3 regions of the Paramicrobacterium fandaimingii genome follow, and region 2 is predicted to be linked to each of the others. Evidence: predicted binding sites of a transcription regulator. Region 2 holds the regulator's gene; each other region holds the start of a gene.
The links. Region 2 encodes LexA, which represses DNA repair genes until DNA is damaged. Its sites were predicted from a motif close to TCGAACANNTGTTCGA; they were not measured.
Positions count from the first base shown of each region.

Region 1: a site for LexA is predicted at 1,405-1,420, ahead of HCR84_RS15035 (HNH endonuclease signature motif containing protein). Genes of this name have one in related genera too.
Region 3: a site for LexA is predicted at 3,495-3,510, ahead of HCR84_RS05840 (HNH endonuclease signature motif containing protein). Genes of this name have one in related genera too.

Region 1 covers NZ_CP061170.1:3,110,144-3,116,648, forward strand. Annotated here, with positions in the region: gene HCR84_RS15035 (HNH endonuclease signature motif containing protein) at 1-1,371, opposite strand, end outside; gene HCR84_RS15040 (LPXTG cell wall anchor domain-containing protein) at 1,490-3,655, opposite strand; gene HCR84_RS15045 (hypothetical protein) at 3,731-4,942, opposite strand; gene HCR84_RS15050 (AAA family ATPase) at 5,028-6,505, opposite strand, start outside.
Region 2 covers NZ_CP061170.1:2,027,859-2,034,363, forward strand. Annotated here, with positions in the region: gene hisB (imidazoleglycerol-phosphate dehydratase HisB) at 1-235, opposite strand, end outside; gene HCR84_RS09820 (histidinol-phosphate transaminase) at 238-1,314, opposite strand; gene HCR84_RS09825 (hypothetical protein) at 1,332-1,676, opposite strand; gene lexA (transcriptional repressor LexA) at 1,929-2,600, shown strand; gene hflX (GTPase HflX) at 2,604-4,106, opposite strand; gene HCR84_RS09840 (class I SAM-dependent methyltransferase) at 4,152-4,793, shown strand; gene dapF (diaminopimelate epimerase) at 4,799-5,680, opposite strand; gene miaA (tRNA (adenosine(37)-N6)-dimethylallyltransferase MiaA) at 5,690-6,505, opposite strand, start outside.
Region 3 covers NZ_CP061170.1:1,209,544-1,216,048, reverse strand. Annotated here, with positions in the region: gene uidB (glucuronide transporter) at 1-737, opposite strand, end outside; gene HCR84_RS05845 (sugar phosphate isomerase/epimerase family protein) at 1,045-1,905, shown strand; gene HCR84_RS05840 (HNH endonuclease signature motif containing protein) at 2,002-3,456, opposite strand; gene HCR84_RS05835 (LacI family DNA-binding transcriptional regulator) at 3,581-4,627, opposite strand; gene HCR84_RS05830 (ATP-binding cassette domain-containing protein) at 4,708-5,586, opposite strand; gene HCR84_RS05825 (dipeptide/oligopeptide/nickel ABC transporter permease/ATP-binding protein) at 5,583-6,505, opposite strand, start outside.

The DNA.
Region 1 (6,505 bases), 1.1 Mb from region 2:
GGGGAGCGAATCGAAAAGGCTCGGCGCGTCACCCTCTGGCTCCACGACCTCGACGTTCGACTCGATTCGTGTAAAACCCGGCTCCGAATACGGACGAACAACATAGTGACGCTCGAGTGGAGATGTCCACACGAGGTATCCGTCGGCTGTGCGATCCACGGCCCATCGCGTCTCGTGCTTGAGCCGGTGGTGTGGTCGACACAATGCATTCAGATTGTCTATCTCGGTCTTCCCGCCGTACTGCCAATCCTGGCGGTGGTCGATGTCGCAGGAGGACGCTGAACGGTTGCACCCTGCGAAACCACAGGTTTCATCACGAATCTCGACGGCTTTACGCAAGTCTGCGGGAACCGCGTAACGATCACGGCCAACGGAGAGCACAGCACCTGTCTCCGGGTGTGTCAAAATCCGAGTGAAACTCGGCGCATTCGCGGAAAGCTCCCGCGCCGTTTCGGCGTCGATCGGCCCGTAGCCCTCAAGTTCGGCAGACTCCTCAGAATGGCCGAGCAGGGTCATCACAGGAACGGTGACGTGCACGCTTGGACGAACCGCGCCCGAAGCTGAACGCGGCTCGTCTTCGCCGCTGTCCGCGGGCTCGCCTGACCAGGCGAAACCTTTCATGAGGGCGTCTGAGACAGCATCCGCAGCGATCTGCCTGAGGGTTCGAGCGTCACCCACCGCCTTGAGCGACAGCGCAGTGTTGCGCGCCACGTGCGCAAAGCTCTCGGTCATCTCGATCGGTGCATAGATCGAGAACCAGCCCATGCCGTCGGGTTCTCCATAGTTCTCGATGTGTCTGTCAGCTTTTGCCGCCTTCTTTCGCTCGACCGCTGTTTCGGGGTGCATTCTCTCGCGCAGCGCCAGTGCCGATCGGTTGAACTGCGGCGGCGTCGACGACGCGGCGACGGCGATCGCCTCGGATTCGAACCGGCGCGTTTCCAACGCATCAAGCCCATTGGCCTGGGAGACCATGAGCTCTGCATGTCGGTAGGAAATCTCGCCCGAACGAAGCGCATCGAGCGTCTCGGGAAGGTCGGCGACGAGCGCTTCGCTGCTCGCGAGCATCGACTCAACCTTGCGCTCAGACAGTTTCAACGCCGTGGCGAGTTCGGAGACGAAGGCGCGGCGAGCCCATTCGTCTCGTGAGGAAGCTGACCCTTCCGACTCGGTGAATAAGCGTTGATGCTCGAGTGAGAATCGAAGCGCCTGGCACATGAGCCCGGCCAACCGCGCATGCACAACTGCAAGCATCTCGTTCTCTTCTGCAATTCCATCGATCATCAGCGAGAGGAGGTTTGCCTGCGAACCGAACAAGTTGCGCCCTGCGTCATCACCGCCTGGGACTGAGAGGGTGTCTGTGAAATTAACCATGGCGAAACACCATCATGAGCCACCGACAGTGTTTCGTAGTTATGTTCGAGTACCTTGTCGTGGCCAAGCGCCCCGATGAGCGGTCGCTGAGTTCAGCGACCGCTCATCGATGGGGATCTCAGCGTCGGCGAAGCGCGCGTTTACGCCCAGCCAGTTTCACCCCCGCCCCAGCGAGAAGCAGAAGTGCCGCGAGTCCGAGAACGGCAGTGCTCCCGTCAGCCCCCGTTTCAGGCAGCTCTTGGCTGGCGCCGCTGTTACTCCAGCGCACGGACGACGCGGCCGGTGAAGCGCCACTGTCGCTACTGCCGTGCTCGAGAACGTCCGGGTCATTTGAGTCGGGCTCGTCTGCGCTCGGGTCATCGGTCCCTGGGTTGTCTGCGCCCGGGTCATCAGTGCCCGGGTTGTCAGTTTCCGGGTTGTCAGTTTCCGGGTTGTCAGTCTCCGGGTCATCTGTGCCCGGGTCGTCAGTGCCAGAAGGGACCTCGGTCGTGCTGTCTCCGATCACCGAGATCGCGTTTCCGCCGATGGTGACGGGAACGCTGGTCTCGAGATCGATGAGGCTTCCGCCCAGAACGCTGTCGTCACCCGAAGTCATCGGAGAATCAACACCTGCGCTCCCTTCAGACACGGTGCTTGCGCCCGATGTCGTCGAGTCGCCGATCACTGAAATGGCATTGCCATTTGCCGTCACCGGGGCATCAACCGGACCATCAACGACGGAGCCGCCGAGAACGCTGTCGTCGCCAGACGACTGCGAACCTGAGTCAGCGACCGGCTCAGTGACTGCACCTTCAGTGTCGACAGTCGTTGCTGCACCCGATGTCGTCGAGTCACCGACCACGGAAACGGCTGAACCGTTCACCGTAATCGGTGCCTCAACTGCCGGGCTCACAACCGAGCCGCCAGCGATGCTGTCGTCACCAGAGGTCACAGCGTTTGATGCGACACCTGCCGAATCTGCATCGGCGCGGGCAACGTCAGAAACGTCACCGCCGCCGCTGGATGTTGCGTCGCCGAGACCGGAAACCGCAATTCCAGCGAGATCGACCGGAATGTCCACCACCGGCGAGACGGCAGTGCCACCAACGACACTGTCGTCACCAGAAGTGACGACGTCCGACGTGCCCCCAACCGGAGCCGAGCCAGCGCCAGCGTTCCCCTCGGGAACCCAAGCACCAACACTCGTCGAAGCATCGCCCAGACCGGCGATCGCGAGACCACCGAGATCCACCGGCACAGTCACCACTGGGGCAACAGCGGTGCCGCTGGCAATGCCATCATCACCAGAGGTGGAAGCGTCCGAAGCCGCCCCCACCGGATCGGAAGCCCCCATGTCGGCGGCCGCCCCGGTGGCAGCACCGGACGTGGCGGAATCACCGATCACCGAAACGGCAAGGCCGCGCAGCGAAATCGGCAACGTGGCCGTGGGATCCACGACCGAACCACCAACGACACTGTCGTCACCAGAAGTGACGACGTCCGACGTGCCCCCAACCGGAGCCGAGCCAGCGCCAGCGTTCCCCTCGGGAACCCAAGCACCAGCACGTGTCGTCGAGGCATCGCCCAGACCGGCGATCGCGAGACCACCGAGATCCACCGGCACAGTCACCACAGGGGCAACAGCGGTGCCGCTGGCAATGCCATCATCACCAGAGGTGGAAGCGTCCGAAGCCGCGCCCATCGGGTCGGAAGCACTCGCCCCGGTGGCAGCACCAGACGTAACGGAATCACCGAGCCCAGAAACGGCAACACCGTTCGCAGTGATCGGGATGTTCACCACCGGACTTGCGTTCGTGCCGCCAGCGACGCTGTCGTCGCCAGAGGTTGCTGAGTCGGCGTCAGCGTCACCTGAGGCAGGGGGCGCGGTGTCCTCTGCAGGGGGCGTCGTTTCCTCGGCAGGAGGCGCCGTGTCCTCCGCAGGGGGCGTCGTTTCCTCGGCAGGAGGCGCCGTGTCCTCCGCAGGGGGCCTCGTTTCCTCGGCAGGAGGCGCCGTGTCCTCCGCAGGCGGTGCCGTATCCTCCGCAGGCGGTGCCGTGTCCTCCGCAGGCGGTGCCGTATCGTCAGCCGGCGGCTGAGAACCATGCTCGGTCGCTGACGAAACGATGTCGTCGACGGCATCCGTCGCCGTGTCGGTCACGTCGGTGATGATGTTCGTGACACAGCCGCAGCTCGTGCCTTCATCACCAGACGGTTGCTCCGCGGCGTTTGCCGCAGTCGAGCCGAAGAAGATGATCCCCCCGGCTATCAAGGTTCCATAGAGGCACCTTGTCAATGTGCGTTTCATTTTCTCTCTCCTGATTGATAAACGGTCCCATCGACCAGATGGGTGCGAGTCGCCTCGATGGCGACATCGCGACCATTAATCAGGAGAGCAAGTGAGCGTGAGTGTCAGAGATTCAGGGAGATCGTCGTCGTCAAGGGAGCCAGAACGGATGCCGTCGCCTAACGCCGTTGCGCTTGCCGATGTGCTGTCAGCGACCGTGCCCGCTCCGCCCGCTGATCCAGCCGAAAGTGCGGCACTGCCGACCGCCGCAGCACCGAGGGCCGGCGGGGCGATCGGGAGGGGAGCGTCCGCTGCGGAGGCGGACTGCGTCGCGTCGACTCCAGCGAGAGAGGCTTCTGCGTCGCCGCCCGTCGGGCTCACCGCCGCATAGCCCCGGGGCGCTTTGTGAAGAGCACCGGTCGCTGCCTCGCCCGAGAGCGACGGCACAGCACGCTCAGAGACATTGCGCAGTGATGGCGATTGAGCCACGTCGGCAGGGCCGAGATCAAGCGGCTCGGCGACCACCGCGACGGCATCTGCAGCCTCGGACACGACTCCCCCGACGGTGTGTGTCGCGACCGTGGTCGTGTGCGTCGTCGTGTCAACGACGTCGGCGACGAGCGGGTCGACGATGGACGTCACCGCGCCGATCGTCACCTCGAGCGCATGGCCGCCGACGAGGTCGGCCACCGTGTTTCCCGCAAGCGGCACGGTTGAAATGAGCGGGTCGACGGCGCTGTCGATGGTCGCCGCAAGAGGAACCGTCACGTCGGCAACTGGAGTGTCGGAAACGGCGGAGTCGACCGCGTCAATCGCGGAGTCGGTCACCTCGGTAAGGGGATCGGACGGCGGTGGTGAATCCGTCGAGCGCGCCGGGTCGGCCGCCTGATCTGTACCTTCGGCCGCGGAACCAGAGCCCTCGTCAGACGCATCTGCGGGTGGCGTCGACGGCTCGGAAGGCGGCGTCGCGTCACTCGGCGGCGCTTGCTCCTCTGCGGGCGGTTCCGATTCTGCGGCGGGCGGCCGAGCAGCATCCGCCACCTCGTCGACAACGTCGACGACCTCCGACGTCGTGGTATCGACAACGTCGGTAACGGGATCGGTGACATCGTCTTTCACCGCGTCGGTGACCTGCGAAACGAGGTCGGTCACGCTGCCGGAATCTGAGCCATCGCTCTCCTCCGCCGAAGCGGGAGAGGCCCCAAAGAACAGCTGAACGAAGAACCAGACAAGAGCGACAGCCGCTGCGGCAAGAAGCACGCGCGAGAGACGGAATCTGCTCCCCATTGCCGATTGCACGTGCTTCACCCCCCTGAAGCTCGTCGCCAAAAACGCCGATGGCACCCATGTTTGCACGTTCGGTGCGTCTTGGCCAGGGAGATCGTGCGATTGGCTACCCGTTGCCCTGGTGAATCTCGCTCCACCCGCCGTCGGCGACGGTGATGCGCAGCTTGGCTGGTATTTGCTCCTTCATGCCTTCGACGTGGCTGATCAGGCCCACCGTTCGCCCGCCAGCACGCAGCGAATCGAGCGTTGACATCGCCACTTCCAAGGTGTCGGCATCGAGTGATCCGAAGCCCTCGTCGACAAACAGTGTGTCGAGAGTGATGCCGCCAGCGCGAGCGGTGACAACCTCGGCAAGTCCCAGAGCCAACGCGAGGGAAGCCAGAAACGTTTCGCCCCCTGACAGCGAGTGCGTTGCCCGCGCGACACCGGTGTGCTGGTCGAAGATCGCCAGCCCGAGCCCCGACTTCACGTTGCGATACTGCACCGAATCGTCGTGCTCGAGTGCATACCGACCGCCCGTCATCGTGCGGAGGCGCGCGTTCGCCGCCGTGACGATGCGTTCGAGCTCGGCGGCGAGCACGAACCCTTCGAGGCGCATCTTGCGCGTGTTCGGGCCGTCGCCCGCGAGGGTCTTCGCCAGATTCTGCACAACGTCGAACTCGGCGTTTGCCTCGACGGATGCCGCGAGCCGCTCTTTTACACTCGACACTGTGCGCACAAGGGTCGTGTGTCGCTCGCTGAGCGTGTCGCGAGCACGAAAAAACTCATCGCGCACTCTCCGTGCGTCGACGACAGCGGTTTCGGTCGCTTCTGTATCGGGCAGCTCGGCGGGAAGATCGGCAAGCTCGGGTTCCGCCAGGATCGATGCAACGCTCGCTCGCGCGTCGTCATGAGTGCGGATGCTCTCGCGCAGCCGTTCGCGAGCGGTGTCCGTGCGTCGAGCGCTCTCGACCTCGCCCTCGTCTGCCAGGCTGTGCTCGCTGAGGCTCTGTTCCAGGTTGCTCGCGGCCTCCCTCGCTGAGAACTCTCGGTCGTCTCGTGTGCGCAGCGCAGCGGCAAGCGTCGCAGCGGTGTCGCGCAGTGCGGTGACCGTCGCAACGACCTCGGCTATGGATTCCGCATCGCCGCGTTGCGCGTCGATTTCGGCAGTGATGCGAACAATCTCGGTGCGTGCTGCTTTCTCTGCCGCCACGTGTTCGTCACGAGCGGTGCGCAGCTGCTCTCGCTTCGTATCACCGGCATCCCGCTCCGCGATGAGCACGCCCAGCTGCTTGTCCCGATCGTCGCACCGCTTCGTCGCCTCCCTCGCCGCCGTGAGGCGTTCGCGCGCGGGCTCAAGTTCGCCGTCAATCTGCTCAACAGTTCGATCACCCGCGACGGCACGCTGCTCGGCGAGCGTCGCTTCGTGCGCCGAGACGATGCCCGCGGCATTCGCCTTCGCCTTCTCTCGATTGGCAAGGCGTTCGCGTGCCGCGTCGATGTCTGACTCGGTCACCGGGTCGCCCGTGTGGGCTGCGGGTGAGGGATGCCGTGTGGCCCCGCACACAGCGCACGGCTCGCCGTCGCGCAGTTCCGATGCCAGTT
Region 2 (6,505 bases):
ACCCGAGTGCGATGCCGATGTCCTCCACCGTGTGGTGAACGTCGATGTCGGTGTCCCCCGTTGCGCGAACAGTGAGATCGGTGAGCGAGTGTTTGGCAAATGCCGTCAGCAGGTGATCGAAGAACGGCACAGACGTCGAGATGTCGCTCGTGCCCGAACCGTCCAAATCGATGTGCAGGTCGATGGACGACTCGCTAGTCTCGCGCTGAATGCGTGCGACGCGTGAAGAAGTCATACTCATGATCGTAGTGCGGTCATCGCGTCGAGGAACGCAGACGTCTCGGTTTCCGTGCCGGCCGTAACGCGCATGTGGCCGTCGATGCCAACATCTCTGATGAGGATGCCGCGCTCGAACAGGTGTTGGAACAGCGCCGATGTGTCGTCGACGCCGCCGAAGAAAACGAAGTTGCTTCCCGACCTGTACGGTCGGTACCCGAGTTCGGCGAGCCCGCTCGACATGCGGTCTCGCTGCGCCCGGATGTCGTCAACGACAGCAAGCATGGCATCGGAATGCCGCAACGCCGCCCGAGCAGCAGCCTGAGTCAGCGCCGACAGGTGGTACGGAAGTCGAACAAGGCGCAGAGCATCGGCAATCGCGGGATCAGCGGCGAGGTAACCGACGCGAGCCCCGGCAAATGCGAATGCCTTGCTCATCGTGCGAGAGACGATAAGGCGAGGCCGTCCTTGGAGCAGCTCCAGCGCGCTTGGGGTTCCCTGATCAGAGAACTCGGCATACGCCTCGTCGACGATGACGATCCCCGGTGCTGCCTCGTATGCGGCGCGAATGGTGTCGAGGGTCAGAGGCGTGCCCGTCGGGTTGTTCGGTGAGCACAGCACGACGACGTCGGGCGCGTCCTCCGCGATCACGCGAGCGATGTACTCGGGTGAGAGCTCGAAATCCTTTTCCCTCTCGCGACCGATCCATCGTGTGTTTGTCCCCATGGCAAGCAATGGGTACATCGAATACGTGGGAGTGAACCCAAGAAAAGTCCGCCCCGGGCCGCCGAACGCCAGAAGAATCTGCTGCAGCACCTCGTTCGAGCCGTTTGCGGCCCAGATATTCTCTGCCCGCATACCGTGCCCCAGATACGCCGCGAAGTCCTGCCGCAGTTCGGTGAACTCGCGGTCCGGATAGCGATTCAGCCCGATGATCGACGCTGCAACAGCCCCAACGATATCGTGCGCCACAACCTCTGGAATGCCATGTGTGTTCTCATTGACGTTCAGCGAAATCGGAACCGGAGCCTGCGGGGCACCGTACGGAGAGCGGCCGCGAAGGCCGTCGCGAAGAGGAAGATCATCGAATGTGGTCACCCCTCCATCGTATGGGCTTACCGAACAGCTTCCTCGTACCGTGACGGGATCGCGATTCGCTCACCCGCGGCCACCGATGACGTCTCAAGTCGATTGAGGTCGACGATCTCCGCAACCACGTCGCGGGGGTCGTGATCAGGCGCGATGCGCTCTGCCAGCATCCACAGCGATTCACCGGCGGAGACGGTCACGTATTCGAAGGTCGCCGACGATGACGAGTCGGATGCCACGGCGGAATTCGCGTGTACAGCGCCAAAGGCGATGCCGAACACAAAGGGAATAGCAGCGATTCCCGTAAGAACGGCGCGGCCGCGGGCGGTGAGACGAAGCCGGGGTGCTGCATTGGTCTGCGGGGATGTCATCGTTCTGCTCCTTCGTTGACGAGTTCGTTTCGGCCCTCAGGCCGGTGAGGGCCGAAACGAACCTGTGTTCCGAACCTATCTTCGACTGTTCGAACTGTCAACCATCTTTTTCGGTTGTCGCCGAAGAAATTCCGCGACACACTCGAATAGATGTTTGCCTCGACCCGCCGAAGCGGATACAGTTTCGAACACAGGGAACACATCACCACGAGCCACCGACATCGGGGCTCGTGAGGAGACAGGAGCAGAGCGATGGCACAGGATCCGACGAAGAAGACACGCACCCGTCGCCGCAAGAATCTGAGCGATAAGCAGAGGGCGATTCTCGAGTTCATCCAGCGGACTGTTTCGCAGAATGGCTATCCGCCGAGCATGCGCGAGATCGGCGATGCGGTTGGCCTTGCCTCTCTCTCGAGTGTCACCCACCAACTGAACCAGCTTGAGCTGAGTGGTTACCTGCGTCGGGACCCGAACCGCCCGCGCGCCCTTGAGGTGCTCATCGACCTTCCTCAGACCGCCGACATCGGTGAGACGTCAAGACCCGTCGGAGACGCCACCATGGTTCCCCTCGTCGGAAATATCGCCGCTGGCGTCCCCATCACTGCTGAACAGCAGGTCGAGGAGGTTTTTCCCCTCCCCCGCCAACTCGTCGGCAAAGGCGAACTGTTCATGCTCCATGTCAAGGGCGAGTCGATGATCGACGCCGCTATCTGCGACGGAGATTGGGTTGTCGTGCGCCAGCAGGCCACCGCAGAGAATGGCGACATTGTCGCGGCAATGCTCGACGAGGAGGCAACAGTCAAAGTCTTCCGCCAGCGAGACGGCCACACGTGGCTGCTCCCCCGCAACAGTGCCTATGAGCCCATTCTCGGCGACCACGCGGACATTCTCGGCAAGGTCGTCGCCGTTCTGCGCTCGGTCTGAGGATTAGCGCGCTTCGGCGAATTCCGTGACTTGCGCGGCGATTTCGTCGGAAACCGCCGCCTCGAGGTACGTGCCGTCTTCCCGATAGTCAATTTTCGTCACTTCACCGCGACGGTGAAGCATCGAAATGACGTCCCCACGGTCGTAGGGAACGAGCAGAGCCACTTCGACGGGAGGGTGGGGAAGCATCCGCTCGATCGTCTCGAGCAGCTCGTCTACCCCAGCGCCGGTTCGGGCAGAGGCGAATACGGCGTTCGGCGCGAGGCCCCTGAGCAGAAGTCGCTGGTCGTCATTGATCAGATCTGTTTTGTTGAAGACGATGATCTCGGGGATATCGCGCGCGCCGACGTCCCCGATCACGTCGTGGACCGTGGTGATCTGAGATGCGGGGTCGGGGTGCGCTGCATCGACGACGTGCACGATCACGTCCGCGTACGACACCTCTTCGAGAGTCGAGCGGAAAGCCTCGACGAGCTGGTGCGGCAGATTTCGAACAAAGCCGACAGTGTCGGAGAAGGTAAATTCTCGACCGTCGTCGGTACGTGTGCGCCTCGTCGTGGAGTCCAACGTGGCAAAGAGCGCGTTCTCCACCAGCACGCCCGCCTGAGTCACCCTGTTGAGAAGGCTCGACTTTCCGGCGTTCGTGTACCCGACAATGGCGACAGACGGCACGGCGAATCGTGATCTGTTTGCACGCTTTGCTTCACGTGCTGGCCCGAAGCCCTTGATTTGCTTGCGGAGTCTCGCCATGCGTGTGTGGATGCGGCGCCGGTCAAGCTCGATCTTCGTCTCGCCCGGTCCACGCGAGCCCATTCCCGCACCGGCACCTCCGACCTGACCACCAGCCTGACGGCTCATCGACTCGCCCCAGCCTCGCAGTCGAGGAAGCAGGTACTCCAATTGCGCGAGCTCCACCTGTGCTTTGCCTTCACGGCTCTGCGCGTGCTGGCTGAAGATGTCGAGGATGACTGCCGTCCGGTCGATCACCTTCACCTTGACGACGTCTTCGAGCGCTCGTCGCTGGCTTGGAGCAAGCTCTGTGTCGGCGATCACCGTGTCGGCGTTCAGCGAGCGCACGATGTCGCGCAGCTCTTCGGCTTTTCCACGCCCGAGGTAGGTGCTCGGATCCGGGTGCGGACGTCGTTGCAGCAGACCATCGAGCACAACGGCACCCGCTGTCTCTGACAGAGCCGAGAGCTCGCGAAGAGAGTTTTCGGCGTCGTCGGCGGATCCCTGGGGATATACGCCGATCAGCACGACGTTTTCCAGCCTCAGCTGGCGGTACTCGACCTCGGTGACGTCGTCGAGCTCGGTCGAGAGCCCCGCGACGCGGCGAAGCGCACGCCGCTCCTCGCGATCGAGCTGGTCACCGTCTGCGTTCGAGTCGGACCCATCTTGATGAAGGGCCTGAGCTCGGCCGAACACCGAGAAAGCACGTGCGTCCCCACTCGCGATGATGCGGTCGAGAGCGTCGTCGTCGGTGTTGTTCTTGCCCATATCAGCCATTTCCCTTAAGCCTAGTGTCGGAAGCCTGAGATAACGTACCTAACTATGACCGGCGATCACTATTTCTCGGGCGCTCCCAGGAGCGAGCTCACCATCAAGAGCATCACCGTCGATTTGGCGGGTGCGCAGCACAGTCTCACTTCGGCGAACGGAATCTTCAGTCCCGACCGTATTGATCTGGGAACTCGAGTTCTTCTGAGCAGCACTCCTCCTCCGCCAGAGGGCGGTCATCTGCTTGATCTCGGGTGCGGTTGGGGGCCCATCGCGCTCAGCCTTGGCCTGCTCTCTCCTGACGCCACCGTGTGGGGGGTAGACGTCAATGAACGGGCACTTGACCGGCTTCGGAGCAATGCGAAGACGCTTGGCCTTGATGGGGTGCGTGCTGTGCTGCCCCAGGACGTCCCTGAGGCGATACGGTTTCGCGCAATTTGGTCGAACCCGCCGATTCGCGTGGGAAAGAATGAGCTCCACGGCATGCTGCAGCACTGGATACCGCGTCTCCTGCCGGGCTCGGACGGGTACTTCGTTGTGCAGAGAAACCTGGGTTCTGACAGTTTGCAGCGTTGGCTTCACGACGAGCTGACCGACGAGTTCAGCGTGTCCCGTACCACGTCGAGCAAGGGCTATCGCGTGCTGCGTACGCGTCGGCACACGGGCTCAACCGAGCCGATCGACGTCGTGCAGTAAGCGACTCAGGCCAGGTCGATCGTTCCCGTATAGACAAGCTCCGCTGGGCCGGAAAGTCCGACGTGCTCACCGTCTTCCGCGGCAAACATGCGCACGCCGAGCGTCCCCCCTGGAACATCGACGCGCCAGTTGTGCGGGGCTTTCGAGCCGGCCCAGTGTCGTGTTGCAAGCGCAGACGCCGCGACGCCGGTTCCGCACGACAGCGTCTCGCCGACTCCCCGCTCGTGCACACGCATGCTGATGCGCCCGATGCCGTCCTTGACCAGGGGGTCGCGCGGAACGACAAGTTCGATGTTCGCTCCGTGTTCGGGCGCTGGCTCCACCTGGGGAACGTAGGTGAGGTCGGCGTCCGCCAGCTCGTCGAGGTCGGCAAGGGCAACGATGATATGGGGGTTGCCGACATTGATGCCTTGCCCAGGGCGAGCGACCTTCAGCTGCTTGACACGAACGAGAGGCTCACTCTCTTCAAGCACCCACCGGCCGAGATCAACGTGAAAGCCATCGGCCGAGCGCTGCACGTCACGCACGCCGGCACGAGTCCCGATGGCAACAGTTTCACCGGTATCGAGCGTCAGCAGCCCGTTCGCGATCAGATAGCGGGCGAATACGCGGATGCCGTTTCCGCACATCTCCGCAGCGGTTCCGTCTGCATTGAAATAATCCATAAACCATTCCGCACTGGAATCTTCAGCGATCGCCGCCTCGCCGTCCGGAATTGCCACGGAACGTACGGCTCTGATGACACCATCGGCACCGATGCCCGTGTGCCGGTCGCAGAGTGCACGAATCTGCTCGGGAGCGAGCGGGTACTCTCCCGCGGGGTCCGAATAGAGAATGAAGTCGTTGCCTGTGCCGTGGCCTTTGGTGAACTGGAGGGTCGTCGCCATATGCCAAGTCTAGAGGGCGGCCACGTGGTCATCGAAAGCGCGGGCAGCTTCGTCACTCAGCGACGCAGATTCGGCATCGAGCCACATCATATGCTCGTATCTCTTGAACCAGCTGACCTGGCGGCGCGCGTACCGGCGGGTCAGTTGCTGGGTTCGGTCGATGGCTTCGTCTGCGCTCAGCTCTCCGGCGATCTGAGCTGCCGCCTGCGCGTAGCCGATCGCGCGGCCCGCCGTTGTCGAGCGTTCAAGTCCGTTCTGCAGCAGGCTGCGAACTTCGTCAACGAGCCCGTTATGCCACATTCGCGTCACCCGAGAGTTCAATCGCGGGACGAGAACGTCTCGGGGCGCGTCCAGGCCGAGCAGAAGAGACGGATACACGGGTAGCGGGTCTGCCGGGAGCATGCCGCGCGACGGGTCTCCTGTGAGCTCCGCGACTTCAAGAGCACGAACAATGCGGCGAGCGTTCGTCGAGCCGACTCGCTGTGCCACCTCCTCATCGAGTGCGAAAAGGCGTCGGGCAAGGGCCCCAACGCCCTTCTCATCGAGCTCGAGCTCGAGGCGGGCCCGAATGCGCGCATCCGTTCCCGGAAATTCGAACGGGTAGATCACACTGGAGACGTACAGTCCTGAACCGCCAACGAGAATCGGAACGACGCCGCGGTCTCTCAGCCGCACGATGATGCTGCGTGTGTCTCGCTGGTACGCGGCAACCGATGCGTCTTCGGTGACATCGAGCACGTCGAGCATGTGATGGGGCACGCCGCGGCGCTCGCCCAACGGCACCTTGGCCGTTCCGATGTTCATTCCCCGGTACAGCTGCATGGC
Region 3 (6,505 bases), 820 kb from region 2:
ACGAAGGAGCTCAGGCACAGCATGAGCAGCGGACGGTTGTGCTTGAGGGTCGCGAAGCTCTGCTTCATCGAGACGTTCTGCACGTCGCGAACCACCCGCTCTTTCGCGGTGAAGGCTGTGAACAGATAAAGCACCGTGCCCACGCCGACGAAGCCGAGAGTCAGGAACGTGAACGTCGTCTGCAGATCGGCTCCGGGAACGATCAGCGGTGCGACAAACACACCGAGACCGGCACCCACGATCATTGCCCCGATGGAGCGGGCACTTGCGAGCTTGGCGCGCTCACCGGCATCCTGTGTCATTGCGCCCGCAAGCGAGCCGTAGGGAATGTTGACGAGGCTGTACGCAAGACCGAGCGCTGCGTAGGTGAGGTAAGCGTAGAGAAGCATTCCGCTCTCGCCAATCTGCGGCACAGAGAACGTCAGGCATGAGAGCACGAGTAGCGGTACCGAACCGAACATGATGAAGGGGCGAAACTTACCCAGTCGCTTGCTGAAGACGCGGTCGACGATGCGCCCGGCAAAGATGTCGGAGAAGGCGTCGAAGACCCGAACGACGAGCAGGAGCGTTCCGGCCGCGGCGGCTGAGATTCCCGCGACATCCGTGTAGTACACCAGAAGGAACATCGTCGCTGTGGTGAAGGCCAGGTTGTTCGCCGCATCACCCGCACCGTAGCCCACGATGCTCAGCTTTGAGAGCTTCCCTTTCGCGGACTGCGTTTCTGAAACGGCGCTCAACGGACAAGCCCGTCGGTGGCGGTGGCTGCTATGTACATAAAACGGTATGGCTGGAGCATGAGACCTTCCTTCGCGTCATCGCGGGGCTGCACCCTTGCGACATCTCAATTGCCGATTCTCAAGTGAAACACGATCATCGACTTTTGGCAAACGGTTGCCGTTACCCTTTCCTGCATCCAGAAAGTGTTGAGCTCGCTTCGCCAAATTGAGCGACAACCGGTTGCCACGCTCAGAGAATCCTGCCACACTGAAGGAATCCGCATGAACGACGGCCAATCACGGTCGGCATCCAACGAAGGAGACCCAGGTGGCGAAAATCGGCGTACAGGCAATGATGCTGAAAGATAGCTTTGCGGAGGTCGGCCCCTATGAGACCCTTCGAAAGATCACCGATATCGGATATCACGCCGTCGAGATCTCTCAGATCCCGATGACCACAGACAATGTCGATGAGCTCGTGCGCGCCCGGGATGAGTTGGGCATGGACATCGCGTCCCTGTCGACGGGACTGCGCGGCAAGCCGGGGATGCCCCTCGACACGCTCTCAGAGAACTACGACAAGCTCGTCGCTGATTGCCGTCGGGTGAACACGTCGATGGTGCGCATCGGCATGCTCCCCTTCGATGCGATGGGTTCGCTCGACAAGGTTCTCGAGTTCTGCGATGACACGAATGAGTATGCGAAGCGCCTCGCCGACGATGGCATCCGCTTGTATTACCACAACCATCACGTTGAGTTTGCGAAGTACGACGGGAAGCTGCTGCTCGACATCATTGCCGACAGGGCTCCTGACGTCGGTCTGGAACTTGATGCTCATTGGATTCAGCGTGGCGGCAAGGATCCAGCGACGACGATCAAGCGCTACAGCGACCGCGTAGCGATGATCCATCTCAAGGATTACCGCATTGGGCAGGTGCCGGATGAGGCCTTCACGGCGCTTGACTCGGGTGATTTTGCCACTTTCATGCAGGCGTTCATCGGCGTTGTGCAGTTTGCCGAAGTCGGCGAAGGAAATCTCGATTTTCCCGGAATCATCCAAGCTGCGCTCGACAGTGATGCTGAGTATCTGCTTGTCGAGCAGGATCAGCTTTACGGCCGTGGCGTCTTTGACTGCCTGCAAACGTCCTACGACAATCTCGTCGATCTCGGGTTCAGCAAACTGTTCTGAGTATTCTCGTCACCTTCTTAACGCGCGCCGGGCACACCTCAGAGCGCTTCGAGCTGTTTGACTCGTGCGTTGGGTGTGTCGGGGCCGCCGCGTACGTCAGGTGCGCGGCCCGGTATCTCGCCCGGCGTCGGGCGGGTCACTGTCGTCGTCTCCGGGAGCGCGTCGCTGCCCCAGATACCGTCGGTTCACGTACCAGTCTGGTGGGGTCAGTCTGGGGTGGCCGTTTTTGTCGCGGGTGAGGGACCATTCGCCGCGTTCCAGCAATCTGTGGTGAAACCAGCAGACGATCAGGCCATTTGCAACATCTGTTCGGTCGCCGTTTTCCCATCTTTGCACGTGATGCGCTTCACACAACCAGGCGGGAATGTCACAGTCGGCAGCCGCGCAGGTGTTCCCATCGCGGGCGATCAACGCCAAACGCTGCTTCGCCGTGAAGAACCGTCTGGCGTGCCCGAGGTTGAGCACGTCACCATGTTCATCAATGGTGACGTTCATCGTGTCGCCATCGCACTGCATCTGTGTCACAAAGCTCATCGGCAACGGTGCTGGTGTTCCTGGAGACCAGGCAGCACCGGTACTGTTCTCCAGATCGTCGTCTTTCACCGTGACCATCACTGTTGGGCCACGGCCGTGGAGTTTCGGTGTGGAGTGTTGTTTCCCGACACCGCCGATGATTGACGTGAACACGTCGGCGCGTTCCTGCTGCCTTGTCCGTTCTTCGGGTGCTTGCTTGGTCGCGGCGAGCTCTTCAGCATGCATAAACGTCGGCGAGGTTCTCTTCGACATGCACGCGTCAAACACGGGTGTCACCTGCGCTGCCTGCTCGGGAGAGAGCACCCCGGTGATTTTCATCGATCCGTCGTCTTGGTGTTTGAAGACCAGCTTGCGTGCCTCATGGAGTTCTTCTGCTGTGGGTTCGACACCGTCAGGGTCCAGAGCAACACGAAACAAGCGGGCCTGCTGCCGCACAGCATCCGCCGTGAACGGCACTTCACCGTACGCACCCGTCGCATTACCGATCAGCGTTTTCTCGGCCCAGTCGATCTGCTCTGGGGAAACCCGGGGCAGAATCGGTGCCAACGTGCTGGTGATCGACTCGGCCACATCCAGACCAATCGTGCCTTCCGACAACGCCTGCGCGGTCTGAGCGAACACCGGGTCGAGAGGCAGACCGGTGTCGGACACTCGCGGTGTGGTGTGTTTCGCGACTGTCGCGAACCGATACGCTGTGGAGTTCTTCGCCCCCGTGATCACCTCAAACAATGCCGTGGGGCTCTTCGCACCGTGACGAGCAGCGAGACCATCAAACCCGGCATCCGTGTCCGACCGCCGGGCAATGTCTCCGACGTTTGAGATTTGGCGGCCTTCGATGATGCGGCTGCTGTTTCCCAAAAGGCCCGTGTAGGTCAACAGTGTGTTGGCGGAGAGACCGGCCGGGTCGATCGACGCGAGTCGTGACGCGGCAGAAAGCAAATCTTCCGCAGCCTCCACAGCAACAGCATCCGGACCCCCATTGGGTTCAAAACCAGGTGCCGTGACTGCTTCGTGCATGACCAGAGTATCGCAGGACCCACCGACACTCCCACCGACAGAACACCCGGTCAACCACCCATTGTGGATAACTCGTGAAAGTTCTCACCTGTGGACGAAGAAACAGCGAAGCTACTCGCGACGGTCAGGGCCGAGAGCTCTCCCGCACAGCTCCGCTGGAGCCGCGAATAATCAACTCAGTATCGAGACCCTGAGTAGCAAGCCGCGCTGCGGCACCGTCTGGGCCTTCCTCAATCAGCTGAAGCGTCTGCCTCACAGCGAGTCTTCCGGCATCCAGAAGCGGCGATCGCACCGTGGTAAGCGGAGGAGACGTGAAGTCAGATCCGAAGATGTCGTCGAAGCCAAGAATGCTGAACGTCCCGGGCACCGAAATGCCCTGCTCGGCCGCCGTGCGCATGAGTCCGATCGCCATGAGGTCGTTATACGCAATCACAGCCGTTGCCCCCGAAGCGATGACGCGTGAGAGCAGAGAACGCCCACCATCGATCGTCGGCTCTTGCGGTGCCGTTGACGTGATTGTCATTCCGCGCGCTTGAGCGCCCTCCTGAAGAGTCTCCCAGCGGTGGCGACTCATCCATGACCCTGACGGGCCAGAGAGAAACACGAGATCAGTGTGCCCCAGAAGCTCGAGGTGCGCGAGTGCCTGGTCGATGCCCGGCCCAATATTCGGCGTCACACTTGACACACCGTCGATCTGCCTGTTGATCACGACGAGCGGCTTCTCCTCGGCGAGCGCTTTGATCGCTTCGTCAGTCAAGCGGGAGGTTCCGAGGACAAGCCCATCGACGGCCGGTTGGATGCGTTGCGCCGACGCGGCTTCGCGCTCGCCCGACTCTTGAGACTCCGAGATGACCAGCGTGTAGCCTCTCTCGGCTGCGGCTTTCTCAGCCCCACGGACGATGCCGAAGATCACCGGGTTCGTAATGTCAGCGATCAGCAGGCCGAGGGTGTTCGTCCGCCCCGTCGGCAACGCTCGCGCCATGGGATTGAGCCGATAGTTCAGCTGCTTTGCGGCGTCGTGAATCTTCGCTTCGGTCTTGACGTTGATGCGGCCGGGCTGGCTCAGCGCACGTGACACTGTGGAGGGATTCACTCCCGCAAGTTTCGCCACATCGTAGATTGTGGGCGCAGAGCGGGCCTTCTTGCGTGCAGACGCGGGGTTACTCGCCACCGGTCATCTCCATTCCCCGTTCGGCCGAGGCTGCAGACAGCAACCCGACTCTACGGTAATACACCACCGCCGCGGGAGGCTCACACCGCGGCGGTGGCGTCAGCATCCTGTGACTTCAGTGCAGCGAGTCGCTTGCGTTCGTCTCGGCGCTGCTGCTGGCGATCGGGGTCAGGAACCGGCGAAGCAAGCAGAAGCTTTTGCGTGTACGGATGCTGTGGATCCTGGGTCACTTGACCGGCATCGCCCTGCTCGACGATCTCTCCGCGATACATCACAGCAACTCGGTGACTGATGTGGCGCACGACATCGAGGTCGTGCGACACGAACAGGTACGACACACCGGTGTCCCGCTGAATCTGCAGAAACAGATCGAGCACTGTCGCCTGCGTCGTGAGATCGAGCGCCGAAACCGGCTCATCGCACACGATGAGCTTGGGTGACAGAGCAAGCGCACGCGCGATCGCCACGCGCTGACGTTGACCTCCAGAGAACTCGCGTGGCTGCCTGTGCAGCGCATCGCTGGGAAGGCTGACTTGATCGAGCAGCTCTTTCACCCGCGCCTGAGATTCTTTCGGCCCGATGCCCTGGATTCCCAGGGGCTCGGCGAGAATGTCGCCGATCTCCATCGCCGGATTGAGCGATGTGTATGGGTCTTGAAAAACAACCTGCAGGTGGCGACTGAGCTTCTGTCGCTGCGCACGCGATGCGTGGCTGATGTCTGAACCGTTGAAGGCAATCGTTCCAGCCGACACCGGCGCGAGTCCCAGCACCGCACGACCGAGGGTCGTCTTGCCCGAGCCGGACTCCCCCACAAGGCCGAGAGTCTCGCCTTCGCCAATGCTGATGGATATATCGGTGAGTGCGCGAAATGGCTTCGCTCTGAAACCCTTTCCCCGGTAGTCAACGTTGAGCGAGTCCACCTCAAGGAGCGGCTTCTTCGTGTCTGCAGCATCCATCATGATTGCAACCCTCCTTCGGCGGTGACGAGCATGGTCATGGGCCTTTTCCCCTCGAGCATCGAAGACAGCAGCGTCTTCGTGTACGGGTCCTGCGGGTTGCGCAGAACCTCGCGCACCTCACCGGTTTCGACGAGCCGACCCTGCTGCATGACAACGACGCGGTCGCAGAGGTCGGCCACGACACCGAAGTTGTGCGTGACGAGGATCACGCCGACGCCGAGGCGCTTCTGCAGATCGCGAATGAGATCGAGCACGTCGGCCTGCACTGTCACATCGAGAGCCGTCGTCGGTTCGTCGGCAATGATCAGGTCTGGTTCGCAGCTGATCGCACCCGCGATGAGCACACGTTGGGCCATGCCACCAGATACTTCGTGCGGATACGCATCGAATGTACGCTGCGGATTGACGATTCCAACGTCGGTCAGCAGCTGCAGCGCACGCTTCTTCGCCTCGCGCTTGCTGATGCCGAGAATGCGCACCATTGGAGCGACGAGCTGCGACCCGCAGGTGTACGCCGGATCGAGGTTCGACATCGGCTCCTGCGGAATGTAGGAGATGCGCTTGCCTCGCAGCTTCGACAGCCGCGACTGGCTCACGGTCTCTTCGCCGGGGGCCACCGTGTAGTTACCGTCGAATTGGATGCTGCCCGAGACGATGCGTGCCTCATCGGGAAGCAGGCCGAGCATCGAGAATGCCGTCTGTGACTTCCCCGACCCCGATTCACCGACGATGCCGAGGACTTCACCGCGATCCACGGTGAACGACACATCGCTCACGACCTCCTTGACGGTGCCCGCTGCCTGGGGGTAGCCCACCGCGAGGTGCGAGACCTCGACAAGATGGTCGCTGGATGCGGGCGCAGGAACTGTGACGCGCTTCGTCGACGTCAGCGTGTTCTTGCGCGTTTTCGGCGTCGCAA